Regions from separate parts of the Vibrio sp. V31_P5A7T61 genome, predicted to be linked through region 2. Evidence: riboswitches for the same ligand, from Rfam matches in the RefSeq annotation. Region 2 holds a riboswitch; the other holds the start of a gene.
The links. Region 2 has a riboswitch for thiamine pyrophosphate ahead of thiD (bifunctional hydroxymethylpyrimidine kinase/phosphomethylpyrimidine kinase). Riboswitches for the same ligand answer to the same signal wherever they lie in the genome.
Positions count from the first base shown of each region.

Region 1: linked by a shared signal. The riboswitch ahead of thiC (phosphomethylpyrimidine synthase ThiC) and the one ahead of thiD (bifunctional hydroxymethylpyrimidine kinase/phosphomethylpyrimidine kinase) in region 2 are both predicted to bind thiamine pyrophosphate.

Region 1 covers NZ_WXWI01000047.1:920-16,518, reverse strand. The annotation lists gene CAG58_RS10730 (aminopeptidase P family protein) at 1-571, shown strand, start outside; gene betI (transcriptional regulator BetI) at 978-1,580, shown strand; gene betB (betaine-aldehyde dehydrogenase) at 1,589-3,049, shown strand; gene betA (choline dehydrogenase) at 3,059-4,798, shown strand; gene CAG58_RS10710 (choline ABC transporter substrate-binding protein) at 4,791-5,714, shown strand; gene choW (choline ABC transporter permease subunit) at 5,771-6,616, shown strand; gene choV (choline ABC transporter ATP-binding protein) at 6,616-7,806, shown strand; gene thiH (2-iminoacetate synthase ThiH) at 8,010-9,143, opposite strand; gene CAG58_RS10690 (thiazole synthase) at 9,148-9,909, opposite strand; gene thiS (sulfur carrier protein ThiS) at 9,912-10,118, opposite strand; gene CAG58_RS10680 (HesA/MoeB/ThiF family protein) at 10,118-10,918, opposite strand; gene CAG58_RS10675 (thiamine phosphate synthase) at 10,905-12,221, opposite strand; gene thiC (phosphomethylpyrimidine synthase ThiC) at 12,225-14,159, opposite strand; TPP riboswitch at 14,266-14,364, opposite strand; gene CAG58_RS10665 (voltage-gated chloride channel family protein) at 14,425-15,599, opposite strand, start outside.
Region 2 covers NZ_WXWI01000056.1:34,902-50,500, forward strand. The annotation lists gene CAG58_RS12160 (ABC transporter ATP-binding protein) at 1-856, opposite strand, end outside; gene oppC (oligopeptide ABC transporter permease OppC) at 881-1,783, opposite strand; gene oppB (oligopeptide ABC transporter permease OppB) at 1,799-2,719, opposite strand; gene CAG58_RS12175 (ABC transporter substrate-binding protein) at 2,824-4,455, opposite strand; gene CAG58_RS12180 (DMT family protein) at 5,037-5,420, opposite strand; gene CAG58_RS12185 (aminoimidazole riboside kinase) at 5,673-6,590, shown strand; gene CAG58_RS12190 (glycoside hydrolase family 32 protein) at 6,758-8,386, opposite strand; gene CAG58_RS12195 (LacI family DNA-binding transcriptional regulator) at 8,517-9,518, opposite strand; gene CAG58_RS12200 (sucrose-specific PTS transporter subunit IIBC) at 9,771-11,210, shown strand; TPP riboswitch at 11,462-11,559, shown strand; gene thiD (bifunctional hydroxymethylpyrimidine kinase/phosphomethylpyrimidine kinase) at 11,665-12,549, shown strand; gene CAG58_RS12210 (6-phospho-beta-glucosidase) at 12,616-14,049, shown strand; gene CAG58_RS12215 (LacI family DNA-binding transcriptional regulator) at 14,195-15,196, shown strand; gene CAG58_RS12220 (hypothetical protein) at 15,494-15,599, shown strand, end outside.

The DNA.
Region 1 (15,599 bases), on a different contig from region 2:
TACCGATATCACGCGTACCATTGCGATTGGTCAGCCAAGCGCAGAGATGAAACACCAGTTTACGCTCGTGCTTAAAGGGCATATCGCCTTAGCTCAAGCTCGCTTTCCAGCAGGGACTTGCGGCCATCAACTGGATGCGCTTGCACGCCAATATTTATGGGCCGAAGGCTACGATTACGATCACGGTACAGGCCATGGTGTCGGACACTTTTTAAGTGTCCATGAAGGGCCACAACGGATCAGCAAAGTCCATAACCCCGTCGCTTTACGTCCTGGTATGGTGCTGTCTAACGAGCCTGGTTATTACCGAGCTGACGAGTTTGGCATTCGGATTGAAAATCTTGAGTTAGTGGTTGAGATCCCAACCCAAGGGGATAAAAACATGCTTGGCTTTGAAGCGCTGACTCGTTGCCCAATCGATACCAGAGTGATTGATTTTAGCCTGTTAGCCGCGCATGAGATTGCTTGGCTTAATGACTACCACCAGAAGGTGTGGCGCGACATTAGCCCACTGGTCGAGGGCGAGGTGAAACTCTGGTTAGAAAAAGCCACTCAGCCAATCACTCTATAAGCGGATAAATCCGAGTGTAAACCAGTCTGAACGCTGAAACCAACCACTCTGGTTACACCAATTTGCTTCGTGTTCTATTCTCTCGGCTAAGCTTTCATTTTAATCCCTTAACCTCTTGGTTAAGGGATTTTTTATACTCAACTCATCTCTTATCTATCGCCAAACAACGTGGAGTACAGCTTCAAGTAGGATGGATATAAACACTTCAATAGACTAAAACACCTCTAATTATTAATAAAAATTCAACAATCAAAAAAATAAAATAACTATCTGATTTAAAGGTAAAAATAAAACCAACACTTACCAAATCCTCATGCAAAACAAAAATAATAGTTTGAGATCTAACGATTATTTGAGTAAAGTTATTGTTAACTAATCGTTCAATTAAAGATAACAGGGAGTGTTAATGCCTAAGGTTGGAATGCCTGACATACGAAAGCCACAACTCGTACAGGCCACCATGACGGTGATTGAACAAGTTGGATTACACGCTGCTAGCATTGCCTTGATCAGCCGCCAAGCTGGGGTATCAACCGGGATCATTAATCATTATTTTGGTGGTAAGCACGGCTTATTAGAAGAAACCATGCGCGTTATCCTTCGTGAGCACTCACTCACCGTGACGAATGCGTTAAGCAAACTCAAAAAGGACGCTCATCAAGCGCGAATTAATGCCATCGTGCAAGCCAATTTCGCCGGCTTTCAAACCCAAAGTCACGTCGTCAAAACTTGGTTAGCCTTCTGGTCATATTCGATGCATGACCCACAACTCAACCGTTTACAACGGGTGAATGAAAAACGGCTAATTTCTCATTTACACATTGAACTCAAAGCATTACTCCCCAAAGCTCATGCCCAACGAGTTGCGCAGGGCATCGCAGCTCTAATCGATGGTTTCTGGCTACGTGGTGCGCTTAATCCCAACGGGATTAATGCCGACCAAGCGCAGCACTTAATTAACGATTACTTACAACAACAACTCGCTCAACATGTAGCACTTACTCAATAGGTCTTTATATGGAAATCGCTTCACTTTATATCGATGGCGTGCTTTGCTATGCGTCATCGGGAGAAACTTTCACCAGCTACAACCCCGCAACCGGAGAGCCACTGGCCATTTTAGGTCAAGCTAGCACCAGCGACGTGCAAGCGGCGATTGATTCCGCTCAACGAGGATTTGCGATTTGGTCAGCCATGACCGCGACCGAGCGTAGCCGAATTTTGTTAAAGGCTGTCGCCATCCTCCGTGAACGTAACGATGAGCTAGCCAAACTCGAAGTCCAAGATACCGGCAAACCGATTCAAGAAGCGCTTGCCGTTGACATCACCACGGGCGCCGATGTGATCGAGTACTTTGCCGGTCTCGCCCCAACGCTGCAGGGTGAGCAGCAACCACTCTCAAACAGCCAGTTTTTTTACACCCGTAAAGAGCCTCTAGGAATTTGCGCTGGAATTGGCGCCTGGAACTATCCAATCCAAATTGCGATGTGGAAATCAGCGCCTACTTTAGCAGCAGGTAATGCAATGATTTTTAAGCCATCAGAAGAAACGCCGCTCAGCGTACTCAAACTGGCCGAAATTTTTACACAAGCCGGTTTACCTGATGGCGTGTTTAACGTAGTGCAAGGAGATGCCCGAGTGGGACAAATGCTCACCGCTCACCCTGAGATAGCCAAAGTGTCTTTCACTGGGGAAAGTGGAACCGGTAAAGCGGTGATGGCCGATAGCGCGAAAACGTTAAAATCAGTGACCATGGAGCTGGGCGGTAAATCCCCCTTGATCATTTTTGATGATGCTAAGCTCGACCAAGCCGTCTCAGCGGCGATGACCGCTAACTTCTATACCCAAGGCGAAGTGTGTACTCACGGCACTCGAGTGTTTGTGCATCAATCCATTTACCCAGCGTTTATTGAACAACTCAAAGCACGCACAGAAGCTCTGGTTGTTGGCGATCCGATGGATCCAAATACTCAAGTAGGTTCGCTGATCTCTCAACAACATTTTGACAAAGTGCTGTCAGCGATAGATAGCGCCAAACAAAGTGGAGCTACCCTGCTCACCGGCGGAAAAGCGGTCACGGAAGGTTCATGCGCTAAGGGTTACTTTGTTGCTCCCACAGTGTTTGTCGATTGTGACGATGAAATGGCCTTTGTCCAACAAGAGATCTTTGGCCCAGTAATGGCGGTGCTGAGCTTTACGGATGAACAAGAAGTCATTCAACGTGCCAACAATACAGACTATGGCTTAGCCGCTGGGGTGTTTACCCAAAACCTAGCGCGTGCTCATCGTGTTATCCACCAGCTACAAGCCGGTATTTGCTGGATCAATACATGGGGTGACTCTCCAGCGCAAATGCCTGTCGGTGGTTACAAACTATCGGGAGTGGGAAGAGAAAATGGTATCGAAACTTTAACTCACTATACCCAAACCAAAAGCGTGTTAATCGAACTCGATGACTTCGTCGGCCCTTATGCTTAAGGAGTGATCATGAAACAGCATTATGACTATATTATTATCGGTGCCGGCTCGGCCGGCTGTGTGTTAGCCGATAGATTAAGTGAAAATCCAGATAACTCGGTGTTATTACTTGAAGCTGGCGGCAGTGATAAAAGCATTTTTATTCAAATGCCAACCGCCCTATCTTACCCGATGAACAGCGCCAAATACGCTTGGCAATTTGAATCTCTCGCTGAGCCCGGACTTGATGGTCGAAAACTACATTGTCCACGCGGCAAAGTCTTAGGAGGCAGCTCTTCCATCAACGGCATGGTTTATGTCAGAGGCCATGCTTGTGACTTTGATGAATGGCAACAGCACGGTGCACAAGGCTGGGATTACGCCTCATGTTTACCCTACTTCAAACGTGCCGAATCATGGAGTCAAGGAGCAGATACCTATCGAGGCGGTGACGGCCCAGTCGCTACCTGCAACGGTAACGAAATGACGCTCAACCCACTTTACCAAGCTTTTATTGAAGCTGGTGAACAAGCTGGCTACCCGAAAACCGACGATTACAATGGCTACCAACAAGAAGGTTTTGGGCCAATGCATATGACGGTTAATAACGGAGTGCGCGCTTCAACCTCCAATGCCTATTTAAAACGTGCTTTAGCTCGACCTAACTTAACCCTGCTTAAAGGCGTACTGACGCGTAAAGTACTACTCAAAGATAAACGCGCGATTGGCGTCGAATTTGAAAAAGGCGGCCAAACCCAAGTGGCGTTTGCTAATCAAGAGGTCATTTCCAGCGCTGGCTCAATTGGTTCCGTACAATTACTGCAATTATCGGGGATTGGCCCTCGTGATGTATTAGAGAGTGCTGGCATTAAAGTGCAACACCAACTACCCGGCGTGGGTGAAAACCTGCAAGATCACTTAGAAGTTTATTTTCAGTATCGCTGCCAACAACCGATCACGTTAAACAGCAAACTCGGTTTAATCAGCAAAGGGATGATCGGCACCCAGTGGATCTTGACTAAACAAGGCCTAGGGGCAACCAACCATTTTGAATCTTGTGGCTTTATTCGCTCACGCGCCGGACTCAAATGGCCAAATATTCAATACCACTTTTTACCAGCCGCGATGCGTTACGATGGCCAAACCGCGTTTGATGGTCATGGTTTTCAAGTGCATGTTGGTCCCAATAAACCACACAGTCGCGGCCGGGTTTGGATTCGCTCCAGCGATCCAAAGCAAAAGCCAGCGATTCTGTTCCGTTATTTATCACACCAACAAGATATTCAAGATTGGCGAGATTGCATTCGCTTAACCCGTGAGTTACTCGCGCAGCCCGCATTAGATGACTATCGTGGTGAAGAGATTCAACCCGGTTTATCCATTAGCAGCGATGAAGCGATTGATAATTGGGTTAAACAAAATGTTGAGAGTGCCTATCACCCCTCTTGTAGCTGCAAAATGGGCTCAGCTGACGATGCCATGGCTGTAGTGGATAACCAGTGCCGAGTGTTTGGTATTCAAGGGCTAAGAGTTGTCGATTCCTCGATCTTCCCCACCATACCGAACGGTAATTTGAATGCTCCGACAATCATGGTTGCCGAACGTGCCGCTGATATGATCCTCAATAAATCGCTGTTACCTGCTGAATCCGCGCCTGTGTGGATTGCAGACAGTTGGCATAATAAACAGCGTAGCCGAGCAGCCATTCGACCAATGGAACGCTCAACTTCTCAGGAAAATAGTTCAATGACAAGGAAACATTATGCTTAAAATGACCACCTATCTCTCCGTCGCTGCATTATCATTCAATGCTTATGCTAACCAATGTCAAACGGTTCGCTTCGCCGATGTCGGCTGGACAGATATTACCGCCACCACCGCCGTAGCAAGTGAAATCCTGCAAGGACTCGGTTATCAGACTCGCACTCAATTACTCTCCGTACCCGTGACCTACTCTTCGATGGCTAATGGAGATATTGACGTATTCCTTGGCAACTGGATGCCAACCATGGAAGCCGACATCGCCCGTTACCGTGAAGCAGGGACCGTTGAAACCGTACGTGCTAACCTAGAAGGCGCAAAGTATACCCTAGCCGTCCCTCAGTATGTCTATGATGCAGGCATTACCTCTTTTGCCGATCTCGCCAAACACAGTGATAAATTCCGTAATCGAATCCTTGGCTTAGAGCCTGGCAATGACGGCAACCGCACCTTGCTGTCTATGATTGAAGATGACGCCTATGGCCTCGGTGAGTTTTCGATTGTTGAATCGAGCGAAGCGGGCATGCTCTCACAAATTCAACGCTCTGTACGTCGTCAACAATGGGTGGCTTTTCTTGGCTGGGAACCACATCCAATGAATACTATGGTTGATATGGTTTATTTAAGTGGTGGTGATGATTACTTTGGTCCTAATTACGGTGGCGCTAGTGTTCACACTAACGTGCGTCAAAACTACCTTAATGAATGTGAAAACGTTGGTAATTTCTTAACTAACCTCGTCTTTAGCTTAGAAAGTGAGAATAAGTTAATGGATGCTATCCTCAACCAAAATCAATCCCCTGAACAAGCGGCTCAGCAATGGCTACAAGCGAATCCTGAAACGCTAAGCCGCTGGCTCGACAATGTAACCACCATTGACGGCCAACCAGCTCTTGCCGCTGTAAACCTATATTTATCTCGCTAATTTTTACCCCTCGCGTGGCGATAGCTTCACCGCCATCGCCAAGTGAATAAGGAACTATGCTTATGATTACTGAACACAAAATTCCTCTCGGACAATGGATGGAGTCGTTTGTTGACTGGCTGACTATTCATGGAGAACGATTTTTTGATGTGATCGCTTTTGTATTAGAAAGTAGTATTTTATTGTTAATTGATCTATTTAAAGCCATGCCACCAGCCGCTCCCATTTTGATCACGGCCGCTTTGGCTTGGTGGCTACATCGCAGCTTCTCTCTGGTCATTTTCATCATTGCTTCATTACTACTGATTCTTAACCTTGGCTACTGGCAAGAAATGCTGGAAACCTTTGTTTTGGTGTTTGCCGCAACAACGATTTCCGTATTAATTGGCGTACCAATTGGTATTATGGCTGCTCATCGAGCTTGGCTATACACCCTATTGAGACCGATTCTTGATTTGATGCAAACCGTACCAACGTTTGTCTACCTGATCCCGACCCTAGTTTTATTCGGTCTTGGCATTGTGCCGGGGCTGATCTCAACGATTATTTTTGCCATTGCCGCCCCGATTCGTCTGACCTATTTAGGAGTAACCCGAGTTCCAGAAGAGCTGCTTGAAGCAGGGAAAGCTTTTGGCGCTAGCAAAATGAAGCTGTTGTTTAAAGTCGAACTTCCCGCCGCTTTACCCAGTATCATGGCCGGTATCACCCAATGTATTATGCTTTCGCTCTCAATGGTGGTCATCGCAGCCTTAGTCGGTGCCGATGGTCTTGGTAAACCCGTCATTCGCGCCCTCAATACGGTTAATATTTCCCAAGGCTTTGAAGCCGGTCTCGCCATTGTATTGGTTGCCATCATTCTTGACCGTTTATGTAAGACGCCGCAACGTAAGGAAAACAGCTAATGAATGCGATCACGATACGTAACCTTGATGTCGTCTTTGGCGACAATCCCCAACCTGCATTGGATTTACTCGATCAAGGCAAGTCACGCCAAGAAATTAATGCTGCAACCGGCACTGTGGTTGGCGTGAATAACGTGAGCCTTGATGTTGAACAAGGTGAAATTTGCGTACTCATGGGGCTGTCCGGTTCCGGTAAATCAAGCTTGCTACGCGCTATTAATGGCTTAAATTCGGTGTCTCGTGGTTCGCTACAAGTTCAAGATGGCCAACAGTCCATTAATCTGGCCGATTGTAATCAAACCAGCCTCCGTCAACTGAGAATGCACAAAGTCTCAATGGTGTTTCAAAAGTTTGCTTTAATGCCATGGTTAACCGTGCTGGATAACGTCGCTTTTGGTTTAGAAATGCAGGGCGTTGGTAAAAAACAACGTCGCCAGCAAGCCAGAGAAAAGCTACAAATGGTTGATCTACAAGAGTGGGAAGATAAATACCCACATGAACTCTCAGGCGGAATGCAGCAAAGGGTTGGACTCGCCCGAGCCTTTGCCATAGACAGCGACATACTATTAATGGATGAGCCTTTCTCTGCTCTTGATCCTTTAATTCGTAGTCAGCTACAAGATGAGCTATTAAGCTTACAGAAGAAACTCAATAAAACCATCGTCTTTGTCAGCCATGATCTCGATGAAGCGTTAAAAATCGGCACCCATATTGCCATTATGGAATCAGGAGAGCTGATCCAACATGGCACACCGGAAGAGATTGTATTAACCCCTACCAATCAATACGTCAAAGATTTCGTCGCTCATACCAATCCATTGAATGTACTGAAAGGTCGTTCGTTAATGAAAGACGCATCCTCTTTCAGTCAAGATCAACAACGCTGGCAAGTTTGCTCGCAACGTGATTTATGGTTAGAACATAAGGAACAAGGTTGGCAGTTAACTGGCACTAATCATCAACCCCCCTCATTACAGCTGATGACTTGGCAATCGGGGATGCCAACCACGGAACTAAACTCGACCACTTTAGTGATGACCAGTCCTGAAATAAGTATGCGTGATGCGATAGAGATCCGTTACAAAACCGGCCTACCTATCCTACTCATCGATAAGCAGCAACTTGTTGGCACGCTAAATGACGATGATTTCTATCACGCGCTATTAGGTAAATATCATCAAGCCGCTTAATCGCTTTGTGACTCATCGCTATCAGTTAACAGGCTTGCTTATCTAATAGCTAATAAAAAGCACCAAGACCATTATTCTTTGTCTTGGTGCTTTATCCACACTGCTCAACAATCATCACTTCAGGAGTGTTTGGGCTAAAATGACACATCAATTCCACTCAAGTGTCACAGTCTCCGTCAAAGTGATGACAAACTCTTGCTGGCTTATGTTTCACGTGAAACATATCCTCCAGAATACACCGAGTGCCAATCTTGCCATACTGCAGCTAATCCTTGCGCTTCTATCATAGCCGCCACTTTTGCTGCGCTTCGCTGATCACTAATCGAAAATTGCTCCAGTTCTGATTTGTTATCTGCATACCCTCCCGGTTGGGTTTTCGAAGCTGCCGACATACTAGTGATACCAAGCAACATAGCATGATCGCGAAATTCAGCCGATTCACGAGTAGAGAGCGATAACTCAACCTGCGAATTAAATAAACGAAAGGCACAAATTAACTGCACCAACTGTTTATCTGTCATCAGTGACTTGGGAGGCCCCCCTCCCGCACAAGGCCGTAAGCGCGGAAAAGAAATTGAATAGCGACTTTGCCAATAGGTCTTCTCTAAATAATCGAGATGTGTTGCGACATAAAAACTTTCCGTACGCCAATCATCCAGACCAATTAAAGCCCCTAACCCGATTTTATCAATCCCAGCTTTGGCAAGGCGATCTGGAGTCGCTAACCTAAATTCAAAATCGGTTTTCTTGCCACGTAAATGATGCTGAGCATAAGTAGAAGGATGATACGTCTCCTGATAAACCATCACCGCATCTAAACCTAAGCTTTTTAATTCCGCATATTCCTCTTGTGCTAACGGCTGCACCTCCATTGCGACATGATGAAAAGCGGACTTTATTAAAGGTAACATTTGCCGAAAGTAGTTGATGCCGACTTTACTTTCATGCTCACCCGTTACCAATAACACACTATCAAAGTTCATTTTTTTAATGGCATTAATTTCTCGCTCTATCTCATCAGTATCCAGCGTTTTCCGCTTAATGCGATTTTCCATCGAAAAGCCGCAATAGCTACAACTATTGGCACATAAGTTCGATAGATACAGCGGCACATACAAGCCCATCGTATGGCCGAAGCGTTGGCGAGTAGCAGCATAAGACAACTGAGCCATCTGCTCAAGGTATGGCTCAGCGGCTGGTGATAGCAAGGCCTGGAAATCGGTTAATGTCCTAACTGGCTTGGCTAACGCCCGCTCGACATCTGTAGTTGTCTTGCTGTATATGGATAGTTTAATATCATCCCAATTAAGCTCAGCAAAGCGATTTAGAAAGCTCATAGTATCAATCCAAAAAAGCGGTCAACGGACTTGAGGCCACCGCTTGTTGACCACGAGCGGCTAAGCCTGCTTGATAAGCTAAGCGTCCGGTTTCGACCGCTTGCTTAAAAGCCTGCCCCATTAAAACGGGATCAGCGGCAGTAGCAATCGCAGTATTGACTAATACCGCATCCGCGCCCATTTCCATCGCTAACATCGCATCAGAAGGGGCGCCAATGCCGGCATCAATAATTACTGGCACATTGGCTTGTTCAATGATGATCTTTAGAAAGTCTTGCGTTCTTAACCCCTGGTTACTTCCAATCGGCGCTCCCAATGGCATAACCGCCGCGCAGCCAACCTCTTCCAAGCGTTTACATAACACAGGGTCGGCGTGGCAATAAGGTAAAACAATAAATCCCTCTTTCACTAATTGTTCAGAGGCCAGTAAAGTTTCGATCGGATCGGGCATTAAATATTTCGGATCTGGGTGGATTTCCAGTTTAAGCCAATTCGTTTGCAGCGCCTCTCGAGCAAGATGGGCAGCATAAATCGCTTCACGGGCGGTTTTCGCTCCTGAAGTATTGGGCAATAGCTGAACACCAGCAGCGATCAAGGGCGCGAGAATGTCATCCTCACGGTGCTGTAAATCGACTCGCTTTAAAGCCATCGTCACCAACTGCGATTGGCTAGCGGCTATCGCTGCTGCCATGGTGTGGCGATTGGCAAACTTGCCAGTGCCAGTTAATAGTCGTGATTGAAACTGAGTTCCTGCAATAGTTAACATCATTAACCTCCTGCGATGGCTTGAAATATGGCAATCGTGTCACCGTCGTTAACTATGGTTTGCTCCCATAAACCTTGGGGAATAATGCCATCATTAAGCGCAAATACACTGCCCACGGTGGGTAACTGTAATTGCTGTTGTAATTCAGCAATGGTGATCGGTTGTGCTAATTGCTGCAGCTGTTGATTAATAGTCACAGAGATGGTCATTAGGTAATCTCCTCTTGGTGAAAATGATCAGCAAAAGATGACGTTGCTGTTGAAGATGCTGAATGACACACCGGACAGTCAGGATCAGCCGCTAATTGCCATTGCTGCCAACTTAACTTGTGTCCATCAAAATAGTGCAGCTGTTGATATTTAACCGGACCAATATCGAGCAAGACTTGTAAAGTCATTAAGGCTTGTAGATTACCTATCATGCCTACGACCGGTCCAACGACCCCACTATCACTGCAATTACGCGCTGAGTTATGCTCAGCCACTAGACAACGATAGCAAGCGGTATGTGGCTGACGAAAATTAAACGCGATACATTGACCTTGCCAACCAATCGCTGAGCCAGAAATCAGTACAGCACCATGCTGGAGACAAACTTGGTTTATCGCAAAGCGCGTGACACTATTATCACTACAGTCGACAACAACATCGGCCATCGGTACTTCTAAATTTAATAGCGCCTCATCCATCCGCCGATTGACGCAACGGATGCGTACTTCAGGGTTTAAGCGCTGTAGAGATTGCTGTAAAGCAGAGACTTTCGACATTCCTACTTGTTGAGTTTGAAAAGCGATTTGTCGAGATAAGTTAGAGACTTCTACCGTATCGTCATCAGCTAGGATCAGTTTGCCAACCCCTGCAGCGGCAAGATATTGGCCTACCGCATTGCCTAAACCGCCACAACCAATAATCAACACCTTGCTTGCGAGGAATGTGATTTGCCCTTGCTCAGCAATATCAGGCAAACAAATCTGACGTTGATAACGTAAAAATTGCTTATCCGTTAACATCGGCCACCTCCTGAGTTGATAGCTTTTGCTCCTGCGGCTTACTGGCTAGTTGAGCTTGGAGATGCTTAACTGCGGCGTGTACATCATCGGCCTCAGTAATGGCACGCACGACGGCAACACTGGCAACGCCACATTCCACTACCGATTGAATATTGGTTAAATCAATACCCCCGATCGCTACCGTTGGTAACTCTCCCTTAATGGTACTGTCTCGTTCTATAGTGAGTTGTTGATCGAGAGCTGAGGCGGGCGCTAAATATCGATAGTCGGTACTGCTATCTACTAACTGCTGGTATAGCGCCAAACGTACCAACCCCTGAGGACGTGAAGGCATTTGCTTGGTTGTGGTAGGAAAGATATGCCCTAATGCGATATAACTCGGCCTGATTTTTAACGCGGTCAGTAATTCAAAGTAACCATGGGTTGATAACCCTAAGTGGATGTTAGCCTTAGCTAAAGCATCAAGATCCGCTGATTGTAAATCTTCTTGGCCTAAATGAACGCCAAATGCACCATGCTTAAGCGCCAATGGCCAATAATCATTAATAAAGACCTGAGCTTGATATTGACGGCCCAATTCAATCGCACGAACAATTTGCTGTTCTAAATCCACTTGCTGAGGATTTTTTATCCGTAGCTGAAGTGTGTTTATGCCGAGCTTAAGCAAGGATTCTACCCAAGCGATATTATCCACCACCGGATAAAGACCTAAGCTCTGTTTAGCCAGTGAAGGAAAGCTAAACGCTACTGTTTTTTCAGTTTCCTCGATCAAGCAGGACTGCACTGTTGGGAAATGCCCATAATCCTTTGGCCATGTTTCACGTGAAACATTCAGCGCAGCCCTAGCGATGCATAAAGCATCTTCAAGGTGAAACTCCAAACATAGTGCCGCGACCAACCACGCTAAATGATGCCAAGCCTGGGCTGGAGATAACATCGCCCCCGATAGGAACATTAATTCACCATCGGTATGACGCCAAATATCCCTTTGCTGACCTTTATAAGCAGCGCCAATCAGTAAGGTGGCTGAGGCTAGGTTATCAATATCACTATCGCTCTTACGCGACTGATAGCCAATGGCAATAGATGCCAAGTTTTGCCGTGATGGCTCTAAGCCTGAGAAAGAAGGAAAGAGATCCGTCTGCAACGAGTAACGATGCTGGCCAAGCAGCTGCATCGATTGGGTTGGACTAACGCCCAACTCAATCGATTCGATCGCAAAACCTTGCTGCTTAGCAAGCAATAATGCTTGCTGAACGGCTCCCGTTAACTCAATACAATGAGCAGGGATTAATAGTTTCACGCTTTATTCCTCCGCTGTCACCGCTGGATGATACAACTGCGAACCGGAGGCACGAAACTCTTGCGATTTTTGCTGCATGCCTTGTAAAGGACTTTCCAGCATAGTGACCGAAATAGCCTGATCCGCCGCCACTTGCTGTACATCGTTAGCGTACTCTCTCACTTCTTGAGAGATCTTCATCGAGCAAAATTTAGGACCACACATTGAGCAGAAATGAGCAACTTTGCCAGATTCTTGCGGTAAGGTTTCATCATGAAAAGCTTTAGCAGTGATCGGATCAAGCGATAAGTTAAACTGGTCTTGCCAACGAAATTCAAAACGAGCCTTCGATAACGCATTATCTCTTACCTGAGCACCGGGATGACCTTTCGCTAAATCCGCCGCATGAGCTGCCAACTTATAGGTAATTAAGCCGGTTTTTACGTCTTCTTTATTCGGTAAGCCTAAATGCTCTTTGGGTGTCACATAGCACAGCATGGCGCAACCAAACCAGCCTATCATCGCCGCACCAATTCCTGACGTGATATGATCATAACCCGGTGCAATATCGGTGGTTAAAGGGCCTAAAGTATAAAAAGGCGCTTCATGACAATGCTTAAGTTGCTCGTCCATATTGGCTTTAATCATATGCATGGGTACATGGCCAGGCCCTTCAATCATCACCTGAACATCATACTCCCAAGCAATTTTAGTCAACTCACCAAGGGTCCTTAATTCGGCAAATTGCGCCTCATCATTGGCATCAGCAATCGATCCAGGACGTAAACCGTCACCAAGCGATAAAGAAATATCATATTGGGCACAGATTTCACAAATCTCACGAAAATGGGTGTATAAGAAATTTTCTTGGTGATGGGCAAGGCACCATTTAGCAATGATAGAGCCGCCACGGGAGACAATCCCAGTAACACGTTTTGCGGTCATCGGTACATAACGCAACAGCACGCCTGCATGAATGGTAAAATAGTCAACTCCCTGCTCCGCTTGCTCTAACAAGGTATCGCGCATCACCTGCCAGGTCAGATTTTCAGCAACGCCGTTAACCTTTTCTAACGCTTGATACATAGGAACAGTGCCTATAGGTACTGGGCTATTACGTAAAATCCACTCCCGAGTTTCATGAATGTTACGTCCAGTGGATAAATCCATTACCGTATCTGCCCCCCAACGGGTGGCCCAAACCAACTTCTCCACCTCTTCTTCAATAGAAGAGCTCACTGAAGAATTACCGATATTCGCGTTCACTTTGACTAAAAAGTTGCGGCCGATGATCATGGGTTCAGATTCAGGATGATTGATATTACAAGGAATGATCGCTCGTCCAGCCGCGACCTCTTGACGGACAAATTCAGCGCTAATCTCAGCAGGTAAATGGGCACCAAAGTTTTCACCTGGGTGCTGATGATTAAGCTGCTGATCTTGATACTCTCGCCGTCCCATATTTTCACGTAAGGCGATAAACTCCATCTCAGGTGTAATCACTCCCTGTTTGGCATAATGTAACTGAGTGACTCGTTTACCCACCTTGGCTCGTCGAATATCAGGCAGCTGACCATATCTCAGCTCATCGAGAGTTTCATCGGCTAAGCGCTGACGGGCAAACTCTGAACTCATCACCGGTAGCGTTTCAATATCACCACGCTCTGCAATCCATGAATCACGCAGCTTAGGTAAGCCATGCTTTAAATTGATCGTATAGTTTGGATCGGTATAGACACCTGAGGTGTCATAAACAGGGATGGGTTGATTTGCTGAATAGATCGGTGCTTGTTTAGTGCCACCAATCAAGCTGTCAGCTAAAGTAATTTCGCGCATCGGTACACGAATATCTGGTTTCGAGCCTTGAATATAAACTTTATTAGAATTGGGGTAAGGTTGAACTGAAAGTGAATCAATAAACTGTTTTGCTTCCAGTCTCGCTTGTTTACGAATCGACATAGCATTTTCCTGTGTTATTCATTAGGGATAATGCTTGACGGAAAGATGCAACAAGAGGGGATCAACAGATCAGTGGTGTGTAGATAGGGTTACAATAAGACACCACAAATTGTCTTCTCTTGTTCCCTTCGCAGGTATTAGCCTGATCAGGTTCAACGGATCCCGAATAAACGGTCTCAGCCATATGGCACTCCGACAAGTGAAAACTAGCATACAAGATTATATAAATTTAGCAATCTAGTGATAACAGCAAAATAGTTAATACTTATTGCTTATTCTTTTTACTCGCCATCGCCTGAGCGACGGTTTGGTCTATTTTAGGTGGTTGATAAGGAGAAATACGTTTAGCCACCGCAATACGTTGTGAACCATAAATACCAGTATGACCACTGGCGTAATAAGCAATAAAACAAACTAAAGCAAAGTAGATCAGATGATCAGCCCCAAACAATTCAACCCCCATAATAATGCAAGCTAGAGGAGTATTGGCGGCGGCAGCAAACACCGCTAAAAAGCCTAGCGCAGCGAACAGCTCAACTGGTGCCCCCATTACCCATGCGAGGAAATTACCTAATGTGGCTCCAATAAAGAATAAGGGAGTAACTTCGCCACCTTTAAAGCCAGCTGCTAAAGTTATCGCCGTTAAAATCAATTTTAATATCCAGCTATTCCATTCAGCGCCACCGGCCTCAAATGCAGAAGTGATGCTCACTCCACCTTCACGTATAGGATAAACACCAATACCAATATAGTCATAGTTACCAATTAACTTAACGATAGCAATCACTAACAAACCACCACAAAATACAATTAAATAAGGATTGCGTAACCTACGTAGAAACCAAGCTTTCAAGCCTGATGTTAGTTCACTAAACAGTAAACCCACTAAGCCAAATATCACGCCAGCAATCAATATCTTGCCAGTTAAAATAAAATCAATCGATATAGGATGCTCAAACAAACTATTGAACTGTGCAAAGCCGATATTGTAGTGCGTATGATGAGCCCCTACCGCACTGCATACCACATCCGCTAAAACCGCAGCAATCAATGCCGGTAGTAATGCTTGATATTTAATCCTACCGACTGACAGGACTTCCACGGCAAAAATAGCTCCCGCAATCGGGGTGCCAAACACCGAACCAAACCCCGCGGCAATTCCTGCAACCAATATAGAGCGTTGATCAGATTCATCCAGTTTAAACACGCGACTAAACCAAGCTGATACCGCGCCGCCAATTTGCACCGCCGTACCTTCCCGTCCCGCAGAGCCACCGAATAAATGAGTAACGACTGTCGCAACAAGTACAAAAACACTCATCCGAAAAGGAATTTTCTCATTCGATTGATGAATTTGGTCGATAATCAGATTGTTACCGCGCTCGGAAATACCTCCCCACTGGCGATAAAAAAAGACTAATCCTAAACCAGCAATAGGAA
Region 2 (15,599 bases):
GATACGGACACCCCGGTGGTAGACGTAATAAATTCGGTGGATTACCCGGAATGGTCGGTAAAATTTCTCCTTCCGTATCCAAACGAGGAATGGCTTTTAATAACCCTTCTGAATACGGATGACTTGGATTATAGAAAATATCATCCACGTCAGCGTATTCCATGGTCCGTCCGGCGTACATGACCAGCACTTTGTCACATGAGCCAGCGACAACGCCCAAGTCATGGGTGATCATAATGATCGCGGTATTAAACTCTTTTTTCAGCTCATTGAGCAAATCCATGATTTGCGCTTGTACCGTCACATCCAGTGCGGTCGTCGGCTCATCGGCAATCAGCAGTTTTGGACGACACAACAGTGCCATCGCAATCATCACCCGCTGACGCATACCACCAGAAAACTCATGAGGATACATGGTGATCCGATTACGTGCCTCGGGGATTTTCACCGCATCGAGCATACGCACTGACTCTTCGAAAGCTTGCGCCTTACTCATGCCTTTATGCAGCATTAATACTTCCATCAGCTGATCGCTGACTTTCATATAAGGGTTAAGCGAGGTCATTGGATCTTGGAAAATCATCGCAATTTGTTCTGCGCGAACTTTGTTCAATTCACGCTCAGGCAAGTTTAAAATTTCTCGCCCTTCAAATTTAGCACTGCCACTGATCTTTCCGTTTTTGGCCAGCAAGCCCATTAAAGCAAACACGGTTTGTGACTTGCCCGAACCAGACTCACCGACAATGCCCAAGGTCTCACCTTGTTGCAAAGAGAAGGTTAAATCATTGACCGCAGTGACCATGCCATCCCGAGTCGAGAACTCAACTCGCAGGTCTTGAACATCTAATAAGTTCATTATCTATTCCTTAGCTAAGTTGGGTTATCGGTCTTTAGGATCGAGCGCGTCACGCAGCCCATCACCGACGTAGTTAAAACAAAATAGAGTGACGATCATAAAAGTAGCCGGGAAGATAAGTTGCCAAATAGCGACTTCCATTGTGTTAGCGCCTTCCTGTAGCAACGCCCCCCAACTGGTCATCGGCTCTTGAACCCCTAAACCAAGGAAAGAAAGAAATGACTCGGTTAAAATCATACTCGGGATCAGTAGCGTTGAGTAGACCGCAACAATGCCCAGTACGTTCGGCACAATATGACGAGTGATAATTCGCCATTGACTGACACCACAGACATGCGCAGCTTCAATAAACTCTTTGCTGCGTAGGCTTAAGGTTTGCCCACGTACAATTCGCGCCATATCCAGCCAAGCTATCGCTCCGATAGCAACAAAAATCAGCACAATATTACGACCGAAAAACGTCACCAATACGATAACCAGAAACATAAAAGGAATCGCGTATAAAATTTCCAAAACACGCATCATCACACGGTCGGTACGACCACCAATAAAACCAGAAGCCGCGCCGTATAAAGTCCCAATCAGTACGGCAACAAACGCACCCATGATCCCGACCATCAAAGAGATTCGGCCACCAATTAAGGTCCGGACAAATAAATCTCGCCCTAAGGCATCAGTACCAAACCAATGGGTTGCCGAAGGGGCCGCGTGCATCGCATACCAATCGGTTTCATCGTAACTAAAATTAGCCAGCATCGGCCCAAACACCACCAGTAAAGTGATGAAGCATAAAATACATAAGCTCGCCATTGCCGCTTTGTTGCGCATAAAACGTACACGAGCGTCTTGCCATAAACTACGACCTTCAATCTCAAGGTTTTCGGTAAATTTCTCTATGGCTTGTAAGTGTTCTTGTTTCTTTAACATGCTTTCGCCCTCAAACTAGTAGCGAATTTTCGGGTCGATATAAGCCAGAAGAATATCGACAATCGCGTTAAATAAGATAAATAAGAAACCAATCAAAATGGTGATTCCCATCACTAAGGAGTAATCTCGGTTAAATGCCGCGTTAACAAACAAACGACCAATTCCGGGTAAACCAAAAATGGTTTCAATGACCACCGAACCAGTGATAATGCCAACGAAAGCCGGTCCCATATAAGAGACAACCGGCAGTAAAGCGGGTTTTAACGCGTGCTTAAACACGATATAGCGATAGCTTAATCCTTTGGCACGAGCGGTACGGATAAAATTACTGTTTAAGGTCTCAATCATCGAACCACGGGTAATACGGGCAAAAGTTGCAACATACAGCAACGACATACCAATCACTGGCAACGCCATATATTTAAAGGATCCATCGAGCCAGCCACCGGCCGGAAACCAACCTAATTTGATGGAAAAGACATAAATTAATACCGGCGCTAATACAAAGGAAGGCATGACGACCCCGAGCATCGCGGTCGACATAATCGTATAGTCTATCCAAGTATTGTGCTTTAACGCCGCAATCGTACCAATCGAGACACCGATAATAATCGTAAAGATAAACGCCGCGGCACCAATTTTTGCCGACACGGGCAGTGAACTCGCAACTAACTCATTCACGGTATAATCTTTATATTTAAACGAGGGACCTAAATCACCACGCAAAATATTACCGAGATAAGTGATGTACTGCACCGAAACGGGCTTATCAAGGCCATATTTGGCATTGATATTGGCCATGACTTCCGGTGGTAATGGACGCTCACTAGAAAACGGATTTCCCGGTGCAAAGCGCATGAGAAAGAAAGACAGGGTGATCAATACCAACATGGTTGGTATTGCCTCAAATATCCTTTTTACGATGAATTTAAACATAAACTCACTCTTTCCAATCTGTGATAATAAAAAATACAAACGACACTGCATGCACCGTTACGTACATGCAGAGTCGAACAACAGGTGGTTTAACCACTCAATTATTATTTTGCTATGAGATAAAGATCTTTAGTGTAGATTTTTTCTTCAGCGTTATTGCTCGGGAAACCACCGACCTGTGGTGATAACAAACGAGATTTAACATATTGATAGATAGGGGCAATCGGCATGTCACGTGCAAGCAGTTTTTCTGCCTGAGCGTAAATCGCCTGACGCTCTTTTTCTGAGGTAGTTGCCATGGCTTTGGCCATCAGCGCATCATACTCTTCGTTATGATATCTTGGATCATTCGAGCTGTTGCTTGACTTCATCAAGGTAAGGAATGATGAAGCTTCGTTGTAGTCACCACACCAGCCAGCACGCGTCACGTCAAAGTTACCTTCACGGCGTGAATCAAGATAGGTTTTCCACTCTTGGTTCTCTAGCGTAACGTTCACTCCAAGGCCTGAGCGCCACATCGATTGAATCGCGGTCGCGACTTTACGGTGGTTTTCTGAGGTGTTGTATAGCAAATTAAAGCGCAGTGGATTACTGCGATTATAACCCGCTTCTTCTAGTAACTTTTTCGCTTCGGCCAAACGTTGCTGTTGAGTCATTTTGCCATAAGCAGGCATTTCTGGTTGGAAACCAGCGGTAATTTCTGGGGTTAAGAAATAAGCTGGTTTTTCACCTTGTCCCATAATCGCATTGGCGATGACATCACGGTCAATCGCGAAAGAGAGCGCTTTTCGAACTCGCACATCATCCAAAGGCGATTTTTGGTTATTAAAACCATAGTAGTAAGTACATAAACTTCCTACTACCGAAACCGAGTCAGCATGGTCTCGTTGTAAACGGTGGAAATGCTCAATCGGCACTTCGTTGGTAATGTGAATCTCACCAGATAAGAAGCGGTTCATCTCTGCGACTTGGTTTTCAATCGGTAAAAACGTGACTTTATTAATCACTGTTTTTGAATCATCCCAGTAATTTGGATTACGTTTCAGCTCTAAACGCTCATTAACTACCCAACGGTCCAACATATAAGCGCCATTGCTGACATAATTACCCGCGCGAGTCCACTCATCACCATGTTTCTCTATCGTCCCTTTATGGACAGGCTTCATTGTAGTATGACCAGTCATCATCACGAAATACGGCAGTGGCGTATCCAATTCAACCACCAAAGTATGATCGTCTAATGCTTTAACACCTAATGTCGTGCTCGCTTTTTCTCCGGCAATGATCTCTTTCGCATTTTTCATCTTGGTGTATTCCATATACCAAGAATAAGGTGACGCTGTAGCAGGGTCGACCGCACGCTGCCAGCTGTAAACGAAATCTTGCGCAGTCACTGGATCGCCATTAGACCATTTTGCATCTTTACGTAAATAGAAGGTATAAGTTTGGTTATCTGAGGTTTCCCAACGCTCGGCAACACCAGGAATGGTATTACCATCAGCATCTTGGTTAACTAAACCTTCGAGCAAATCGCGAATTACGTGCGATTCTGGTACACCTTCTGTTTTGTGCGGATCGAGAGAAGCAACTTCAGTACCATTACCACGGATAAGCTCTTGAACAGGAGCAAGTTTAGTTCCTGCTGGAACATCAGCAGCGAGCGCAGAGAAGGAGGCCGTAGCGACAGTTAAACCTGCGCTAAGTAACAAGGCTTGTGTGATTTTATTTTTGTACATGCATAAACTCCAAGTTTTTATTTTGCATCCATGACTCTTTATTAAGCCTTCAGAACGGCCTGAATCAGGTGGCTTAGCGCAAAAACCAAGCAATATAACCTAGACCTAATAAAGAATTTCGCACATTAGCAATCATCGAAGTAATTTGCCAATAAAATGTAAAGCTAACCAATGATATCCTTAACCCACATCAATTATTAGGCAATTACTCCACTATAACGCTGTACCGCTGCGCGTTTGCGGCTATGCCCTAGTGACTAATAAACCACCACTTACTTAGCCAGTAGCCTTTTTAATCGACAAGGGAAACAATCTTTAGATAAGTCGGGCATAAGCACTGCTTGCAACCCGATTAGCAGTATCTTTCGCCGTCAATTTAGCAAAAAATTAACATTTAAACAGTAGAACGTCTAACTTATTGTAATAATCCCCTGTTAAAGCCCTGCGTTCTGTGAAGAGGGTCACTACCTTGCACTAAGCTGATCATATTGCTCCAACATGTCGCATTCACAAAAAGAATAACTACACGCCTAACCGATTAGTTTTAATGACTCTTCGTCCGATATTCGCCTAAAAATCAGCTATCCAAGAGAACGCGTCAAAATTTCAAGTATTTGTGGACGGAAAATAAAAAACACCGCGCCAAGTAAACACAGTCCGGCCCAGATAAAATCAAGTCGAAAAGGTTCTTTCATATAAATCAGCGCAAAAGGTACAAACACAGTTAACGTAATAACTTCTTGCAATATTTTCAGTTGGCCTAAGTTCATTACCGTATAACCAATACGATTGGCGGGTACTTGAAACATATATTCAAATAGGGCAATTCCCCAACTGATCAATGCAGCAATGATCCAAGGTTTATGGGCTAAATCTTTTAGGTGGGCATACCAAGCGAAGGTCATGAAAACATTACTGATCAATAACAGACCAATAGTGACCAACATTGGCGGTAAGGAAAACATGCTAAACGCTCCGCAACAAGTAGAAAAACCAGCGCAGTTTGCGCTGAGATTTTATTTTCGTCAATCTGTCCAAGCGTAATTTAAATCAAACTGGGAACGATACCGGAAATTAAACTAAAAATCTTAAATTTACCTCGTTTATTGATAAACGGTCACATTTTGAGAAGCAAAATATTCTACTCATCACTTGGCGCTTTTTACTCCCTAGCCCGTCAGCTAAACTGGAACAAACCATTATCTGGAGAAATGACAATGAACAAAATTTGGGTAACGGGCGATGCCGTCGTCGATTTAATTCCCGAAGGAGACAAGCATTACTTAAAATGTCCCGGAGGGGCTCCTGCCAATGTTGCCGTTGCTATTGCAAGATTAGGTGGGCAAAGCGCTTTTTTTGGTCGAGTCGGGAACGATCCCTTTGGTCGATTTATCCAACAAGTCTTAACCACGGAACAAGTCGATTGCCAACATCTTATTCTCGATGAGCAGCAACGCACCTCAACCGTAGTGGTTGATCTCGATAGCTCTGGTGAGCGTAGCTTCACTTTTATGGTCAAACCCAGTGCTGATCAGTTCCTACAGCCAACCGATATTCCAGCCTTTAAACAAGGGGAATGGTTGCATGTTTGCTCCATCGCGCTTGCTAACCAGCCAAGTCGCAGCAGCACTTTTGCAGCCATAGAACGAATCAAACAAGCCGGCGGTTATGTCAGTTTTGATCCTAATTTACGCGAAGAAGTCTGGCAAAACCCGGAGCAGATTATCGAGATCGTGATGCAGGCAGTCAGTCAGGCTGACGTGGTAAAATTTTCTGAAGAAGAGCTGACTTTTTTAACTCAAACACAAACTATTGAGCAAGGGTTAACCGCATTAGCTCCCCTCGCCTTACCCTTAGTGGTGGTCACTCAAGGGGCAAAAGGTGCTTTAGTAGTAACAGGCAAACAACAGCAGTTAGTTACAGGTAAAGTGGTCAAACCTATTGATACCACTGGCGCAGGTGATGCATTTGTCGGTGGTTTGTTGTACCAATTGGCGACAAGCCATAACTGGCAAGAGAATATTGCCCAAGCCATCCAATGGGCACATGGCTGCGGTGCATTAGCCACCACCCAAAAAGGAGCCATGACGGCTCTGCCTAACCAACAAGCATTACTCGAATTTATCGAATCTTAATTGAATGGCTGTTGGTCTTGTTGAACCAACAGCCACTATAGCCAAACGATTTAGAGTCACAGGTATGCGGCAAATGAATTCATCCCAATAAGCATAGACAAGCTATTTGATTGGGATGAACGAACGTAGCCAACATCGCTACAGTTACAAATAGGAGGAGGATAACCTTAAGCAGCAAACGGCTTTAATGTTGCCTGAAGAGGGAAGTAATCCGCTTCAAGCTCAGCGCCGAACAAAGCGATTTGCGTAGCATCCGGCGCGGTAAACACGCGGCTACTCATCACTTGCTCTCCTTGATTGATAAAAATTTCAATCGACGAATGATCAACCAGAATTTGTAGCTTAACTTGTTCTGTCGTGAGGTTTAGCTCTCGTATTGTATCCCCTTGACGGATCTCAGTTTGACTGCGATCTAAGCGTAAAGTGTGGCTCTGCTCATCAAGGGATAACACAACTTGCTGGTGACGATTTTTCATCAAATGCAGCTCACTCCCCCAAGGTAAAGTGACCTGTAATTCATAACTTTTACCGCCAATGTCGATACCCTGCTCGGTCAAATGTAGTGAGCGTTTTTCGCCACGCAACTGAGTCAGTTCACGAATCGGGCTCTGTATCACGCGACCATTTACCCACCGTAACTCACGTAACGCGGTTAATTGATGGATCCAACCATCAGCGCAACTAGGGTGATCGACCTCATCCGGTAGCCCCATCCAACCACAGAGAATACGTCGTCCATCTGGCGTTAATGCCGTTTGCGGCGCATAAAAATCAAAACCACTATCAAGCTCCCAACCTTGTAAGAATTGTAGCTGTCCTTGCTGATTGTCGGCGACGGTAAAAATTCGATTGTGGTGTTCAATGGTGTGATGAGGATTAGATGAGCGAATACCTTGTGGACCAAAAACAACCAAGGTTTGGCCATCCAGTTCAAATCTATCTGGGCATTCCCACATATAACCATAAGGTGCTAATTCTTGACCATACAATCCATCAAATTGCCAATCATGTAAGTTATCCGAATGATAAACGGCTAAACAACCCGCTAATTGCTGAGTTTGCGCGCCGAGCAGCATCTGCCAGCGGCCTTGTTTATAGACTACTTTAGGGTCGCGAATATGCTCAGTAACACCATCTGGTAAAGTGCGAATAACCGGGCCTAGCTTAGTGAAACCACCTTCGGAGTTAGCTTTGGCAATACACTGCATGGTCTGCCGCTGACGATCCTGTCCTAATCGAGTATTTCCGGTATAAAACAGCCACAGATCGTCACCATCACTAACCGCATGACCTGAAAATACACCGTGACTGTCAAACCAATCTGAAGGCGTCAGTGCAATCGAATGCCAACGCCAGTTGATGAGATCTTGGCTCTTGAGTAACACCCAATATTTGTCTTTATGCTGGCAAGCAAACGGGTGCCACTGATAAAACAGATAATATTCACCTTGATGATAAACAAAGCCATTAGGATCATTAAGTAAACCTTGTGGCGGCGAAATATGCCATTGCGGACGATATACACTTTCGGTCGGCGGTAAATAAGCTTTAGCTTGTTGACGTTGCTGCTTGGCAATGTGAATGCCAACCTCTGCCAAATCGTGTTCAGAAATTTCATCACTGATCGGCATAGAAAGCTGCCACTCCCCTAATACCGACTCTGAGACTATCGATGTTGGCAGCGGTTTAACCTGCTGTAAATCACGTACCGCAACGGTTACCCGCCCTTCTGGTGCTAAAATACGCAGAATATTGGTTATCCCACCAGCGAGTTCAATCAACAAATTAAGAGACATAGAATTACCATTAAATCGGGAACGTTCTCAAAAAGTATAAGACATTACGCCGATAGGCAAGTATTTCTGATTTTCATGAGTAACTCGACGAGAGCAATGTGAGAAAGAACACAAAATTGTCGACGAGTCTCTACGAGCCCAATGGTGAGCAAGTCTCACGATCAATATTTTGAAAGGTCAACACGACTTTACTCATCTCTAAACCTTGCCCAGCAATACGATCAAGCAACATTTTTGCGGCATTTTCTCCTGCTTTATCAAAAGCATAATTGAAAGTAGATAAGCTTGGAGTACTGACATAAGCCAACTCGTCATTACCGACCCCGAGTATTTTCACCTGCTGACCCGCAATTCTACCGCTCTCATGCAGGGCTTTAATTGCCCCGACCGCTAATCGATCAGTCGCACAAAATAGTCCATCGAGTTGAGGGAAAACTTGCAGTTGCTGCTTAGCTAACCGATAGCCTGATTCAATCGAAAAATCACCACGTGCATGAAACAATAACTCTCGCTGATGAAGCGCTAGTGACTGAGCTAGCCCTTGCGAACGCAGGGCATCCACCGCCAAATCATCACTTTGCACACCGATAAAACCGATCTGCTCGCACCCGGCCGCGACTAAGCGATTACCTGCTTCAAACCCGACTCGTAAATCATCATGCACCACGCTAGGGATATTGTATAACGAGCCATCCTGACCAATTAATACAACGGGAACATGAGATTGTTGAATCGCTTTAATCAAAGGCTCATCAAGGTGAGTCGCATAGAAGATGATTCCCTCAACTCGCTTTTGATTAAAGATTTGAATGTATTCTAATTCCTTAGCATGAATTTGATGAGTATTGGCGAGCAATACATGCTTTCCTGCTTGTTCAAAAATAGCCGTTAAACCATCAACCCCTTGCGCGGTGGCATGGGAAGAGACCCGAGGCACAATCACGCCAATCAAATTGGTCTTTTGTGATTTGAGATCTTTTGCAACCTGATTGACCATATAACCACAATCAGCAACCGCTTTTAACACCTTGATTTTGGTCGATTCTTTAACACCATACTCGTCATTCATCACTCGTGATACGGTCGATTTTGATACACCAGCTAAACGCGCTACATCATGCAAACTTGCCATTATTTTCTCATTCCATCATCACATTGGGATTGATTGCAAAATCACTACCATATTATCGTTCTTATTGCGTGATTCTACCCTTGTTTTGTTAATTATCACTGCGGGTTTTGGCGATCCTATTCACATATTTACTGATTTCCTTTTGACCTGTAGCGATTTGTTGATGATTATTAAATCTGCAAACGTTCCCAAAAAAACAACTGTAATCATTAAAACTATCCTATAAATCATTCACAACAACCGGGGTGAGTTATGAACTATCCAGTCATAGCAAAACAACTTATTGAGCTGTTGGGTGGCAAAGCCAACATTCAAGCACTCGCACACTGTGCCACTCGACTTCGTTTGGCGATCAGTGATGAATCGCTGATTGATGAAAAAGCCATTGAAGATCTCGATGGTGTTAAAGGTCAATTTAAAGTCGCAGGCCAGTACCAAATCATTTTTGGCTCTGGGATTGTTAACCAAGTTTACGCTGAAATGGCGAAATTGACTGGCCTCGCAGAGATGTCCACCAATGATGTCGCCTCTGCGGGTGCGCAGAAGCAAAATATTGTCCAGCGTGCGGTGAAAGGCTTATCGGACATTTTCGTGCCGATCATTCCAGCCATTGTCGCGGGCGGTTTATTAATGGGTCTTTATAACCTATTAACGGCACAAGGATTATTTATCGAAGGGCAATCACTGATTGACGCCAATCCGGGTCTTGCTGATTTAGCGAGTATGATCAATACCTTCGCTAATGCCCCTTTTGTTTATTTACCGGTTTTACTGGCTTTTTCTGCCTCTCGTAAATTTGGTGGTAATCCCTTCCTTGGCGCAGCTTTGGGCATGCTCATGGTCCATCCTGATCTTCTCAATGGCTGGGGATTTGGTAGCGCTTCATTAACCGGCGACATTCCTACTTGGAATATTTTAGGCTTAGAGATCCAGAAAGTCGGCTATCAAGGCTCGGTGTTACCCGTCTTAGTCGCGACCTTTATTCTGGCTAAAGTCGAAAATGGGTTAAGAAAAATTATCCCCTCGGTGCTTGATAACCTATTAACGCCAATGCTAGCCATTTTTATCACGGGTTTTCTGACCTTTACGGTGGTTGGGCCTTTAACTCGTGATGTCGGCTTCCTATTAGGCGATGGCTTAAACTGGCTGTATGAATCAGCGGGCTTTATCGGTGGCGCACTATTTGGCTTCGTCTATGCACCATTTGTAATAACAGGCATGCACCATAGCTTTATTGCGATTGAAACTCAGCTTCTTGCTGATATCGCTATCACTGGCGGTACGTTTATCTTCCCTATTGCTGCCATGTCCAATGTGGCGCAAGGCGCTGCTGCTTTAGCCGTGGGACTAACCAGCAAAGAAACCAAAATGAAAGGGATTGCTGTGCCTTCTGGTGTAACCGCGTTACTGGGCATTACTGAACCTGCAATGTTTGGGGTTAACTTAAAACTGCGTTATCCGTTTATCGCAGCAATCTGCGGAGCCGCCATCGCCAGTGCATTCATTACTTTATTTACCGTAAAAGCACACGCTTTAGGTGCAGCAGGTTTACCGGGTATTATCTCCATCAGTCCTGATAAAATTGGCTACTATGTGGTCGGCATGGTTATCGCGTTCGTCGCATCATTTGCCCTCACCTTGTTGCTCGGTATGCGTGAAAAAGCTAAACTAGGTGCTCGTGCTAACGCGTAAGGTATCCCCCTTAACGGCAAAAATTATTAAGTCGCTTTGAACATCGATTACGCGACAAACCATCAACCGTTAATCTTACGCTTTGCCCACTCTTTGAGTGGGCATTTTTATTTATCCCACAGGGACTGATTGGATTGATTGTTATCTTAATGATTGTTATAAAATCAATCAGTCTATCCAAGTGGCTTAAAATTGTCGCTAAAAGGGGACCAATCCAATAACCCTGTCGCGTTAAGTCGGCAGGATATGCACCACTATAGTCGGGGAGCCTTAAGGCTGAGATCGCATTGCGAGACCCGTTGAACCTGATTCAGTTAGCACTGACGTAGGGAACTATGGCAACCAATGACACAGCTTTCGCATACCACTAGCATCAATGTGTATACGATGATTTAGCTTCGACCATATTGGTCGTCATTGGCCAGTTCCTATACGTCATCTATAGGAGCCTGTCATGACCAACCGCTTGTCTGCTATTTCACCCATCCCAATCGTATTAACCATTGCTGGCTCAGATAGCGGCGGCGGCGCCGGGATCCAAGCCGATATCAAGGCCATTTCCGCCACTGGTAGCTATGCTTGTAGCGCCATTACCGTCATCACCTCACAAAATACCCTTGGAGTAACGGCAATTTTGCCGATTGCCATTGAACACATTGCCAGTCAACTGGATGCGATTTTTAGTGACTTTACCGTGGCCGCGGTAAAAATTGGTATGCTGGCTGATAGCCAGATTATCCATATCGTGGGTGAAAAACTCCGTCACTATCAACCAAAGATTATCGTGTTAGATCCGGTAATGGTCGCCACCAGCGGTGATGCGTTACTTGCCGAACAAGCCGTCAATGACTTAAAACAGCAGTTATTACCACTAGCCACGGTTATTACCCCCAACTTACCTGAAGCTGCGGTATTAACTGGCTGTCCGATGCCAAAACACGACCAGCAACTTGATGAGATCATCACCGCATTACAAGCTTTGCCAAGCCAAGCGGTGCTGCTTAAAGGTGGCCATTTTACTGCATCAGTAAATAGTCACGATTGGCTGATCTGCGGATCGCGGGTAAGGTGTTTTTCAGGGCGAAGAATCCACACCAGCAATACTCATGGTACAGGTTGTACCCTTTCTGCAGCGCTCGCTTCTTACCTTGCGCAAGGCTTAAGCCTTGAGCAAGCCGTAACGCGAGCAAAGCATTATATCTCGCAAGCCATCTTATATGCTGACCAGTTACAGGTAGGTAAAGGCCATGGGCCTGTGCATCATTTCTATGCGCTTCACGGCAAAGTTCACACCGAACAGAAAAAATTGGAACCGGTTACAGAAACCGGTTCCAATTGAGTAAAAAACGATCTAGACTAGCCACAGGTTAAGCATGTTTCTAATAAGATGATTAAGGGGTAACCTATGACACAGTACAGTTTTCCGAAAGATTTTCTCTGGGGCGGCGCAGTGGCGGCTCACCAAGTAGAAGGTGGCTGGAACAAAGACAGTAAAGGCGTGAGTGTGGTTGATGTGCTGACTAAAGGGGCGCATGAAGTACCGCGAGTAATCACCGATAGCGTAGAATCCGATCAGTTTTATCCTAACCATGAAGCGATTGATTTTTATGGACGTTATAAAGAGGATATCGCGTTATTTGCTGAGATGGGCTTTAAATGCTTTCGCACATCGATTGCTTGGACGCGGATTTTTCCGAACGGCGATGAAGCCACACCTAACGAAGCTGGGCTGCAATTTTATGATGATCTGTTTGATGAGCTATTGAAATACGGCATTGAACCGGTCATCACCCTTTCGCATTTCGAAATGCCGAATCACTTAGTGAAACACTATGGCAGTTGGGCCAATCGCCAAGTGATCGACTTTTTTGTGAAATTTAGCCAGACCGTGATGGAGCGCTATCAGCACAAAGTCAAATACTGGATCACTTTTAATGAAATTAACAATCAGCGTAACTGGAAACTGCCGATTTGGGGATATTGTAACTCAGGGATGATCTACACCGATTACCCAAATCCTGAACAGATGATGTACCAAGTGCTGCACCATCAATTTGTTGCCAGTGCGCAAGTGGTCAAATTAGGCCATCAGATAAACCCTGATTTTAAAATCGGTAGCATGATCCACATCATGCCGCTCTACCCAGCTACTTGTCGTCCAGAAGACGTATTACTCGCACAAGAGCTGATGCGCGAAAAGTATCTATTTAGTGACGTTCAAGTCCGTGGCTACTACCCAAGTTATTTGATTAAAGAATGGCAACGTAAAAATATCCAAATCGAAATGGCCGCTGGGGATGAGCAAATTTTACGTGAAGGCTGCGCTGATTACCTCGCGATCAGCTACTACATGACCAATATTGTCTCAACCCAGAAAGAGGAAGGACAAACCACGTCCTTGTTTGAAAATAGCCGTCTCAATCCATATCTACCCGCGTCGGATTGGGGCTGGCAAATCGATCCCGACGGTTTACGTGTTGCCTTATCTGAACTGTATGAGCGTTACCAAAAGCCAATTTTTATTGTCGAAAATGGTCTTGGCGCGCTTGATGAAGTGCAAGCGGATGGTTCAATTAATGATGATTATCGAATTAACTATCTCAGCGAGCACATCAAAGCGGTGGAGACCGCCATTAACTACGATGGTGTTGAGGTGATGGGTTACACCCCTTGGGGCTGTATTGATTGCGTGTCTTTTACCACCGGTGAATACAAAAAACGTTATGGTTTCATCTATGTCGATAAGCACGATGATGGCACTGGAACCATGGCGCGCTCGAAGAAGAAAAGCTTTTACTGGTACCAGCAAGTGATTGCCAGTAACGGACAAATTATTTAATTCCATCGATACCTAAACCACTTGCCGTTGCCGCTAGGCGGCAAGTAGGAAGGGTATAGAGCTGAGATGAATAACGCGCTACACTCACCTGCCCTTTGCACGCTCAAGTGACAAAGGGCTGGATCAGTTAGGAGTAATTGCCGTCATGGCCACCATTAATGATGTATGTAAAGCCGCCGGAGTGTCTAAAGCGACGGTGTCACGAGTGCTGAACGGCAATGGCCAAGTTAAAGAGTCTACCCGCCAAGCGGTTCTTGCTACCATGCAGCAACTCGGTTATCAACCCAATACCTTAGCGCAAGCGCTGGCCACCAATACCTCTCATGCGATTGGTTTAAGTTTGCCGCATTTTCAAAGCAGCTATTTTGGTAGTGTGCTGCATCATGCCGAACAAGGGGCTCAGCAAGCGGGCAAAAAATTGCTGGTGGTCAATGGTAAAAATAGCGTCCAAGGTGAGCGAGAAGCGCTGCAAATATTGGCGAATCAACGCTGTGACACGATTATGATCTATAGCCGTCATTTAAGCGAAACCGAGCTGAGCCAGTGGCAACACGAACACGCCATTCCATTGGTCGTGTTGAATCGACGCTTTTCCACTTCAACATTAGCAAGCTTTGGCTTAGATCAAACTCAATTAGCTACCCTTGCTATGCAGCACTTATTAACCCTTGGCCATCGAGCGATTGCTTGTCTTACTTCACCGCTCAACAGTGAAACTGGGCAGCTCCGCTTAGCCGCTTATCAGCAGCAACTCGCGCAATCTGATATTGACCCCAAGCCTGATTTAATCGTCGCAGGCGATAATAGCCTTAACTCTGGCTACCATGCTACCCAGCAGCTACTCACTCGTGGCGTAAACTTTAGTGCGATTTTTGCCTGTAATGATGATATGGCGATTGGCGCCATTCGCGCTTTACATGAGCACGGCCAGCGCGTACCACAAGATATTGCCGTGATTGGTATTGATAACGAACCCGCTGCCGCGTATGCCATTCCAAGTTTATCAACCGTGGCACTGCCGATCGTCGAGTTAACTCAGGCTGCGACACAATGCGCGGTGATGCTTGCTAATAAACAGCCAGTGACCTCATTGCATCATACCTATCTTGGCCAGTTGATCGTGCGTGAGTCGTCACTGTCCGCTTAATTTTCAGCGTGAAACGATCACATTGCGCCGATTAAATGATATAACCAAGACTGCCTTTTGCACTATTGTTGATAAAACGCAAAGCAACACCTTGCAGGTCAGTCAATGATGGTCTTTTCACACTTAACTACCCTCCTCTACCCAAACAACTTGGAGTTGCAGGTAGGCGGCAAGTGAGTTCATCCCCATGAGCATAGACAGACTATGTGATTGGGGTGAACGAACGTAGCCAACACCCCTGCAGCTTCAAGTAGGAAGGGTATAGTGGTTAAGTTTTCTCTATAGTAAGGAATATGTATGTCTGATATCGCAACCAGTATTGATGCCATTCAACCTATGGTTGAATCTTCTTCTGGCTCTATCTGGGGTTATGTGGTCGGTGGGCTAGTTCTTGTCGTGGCCG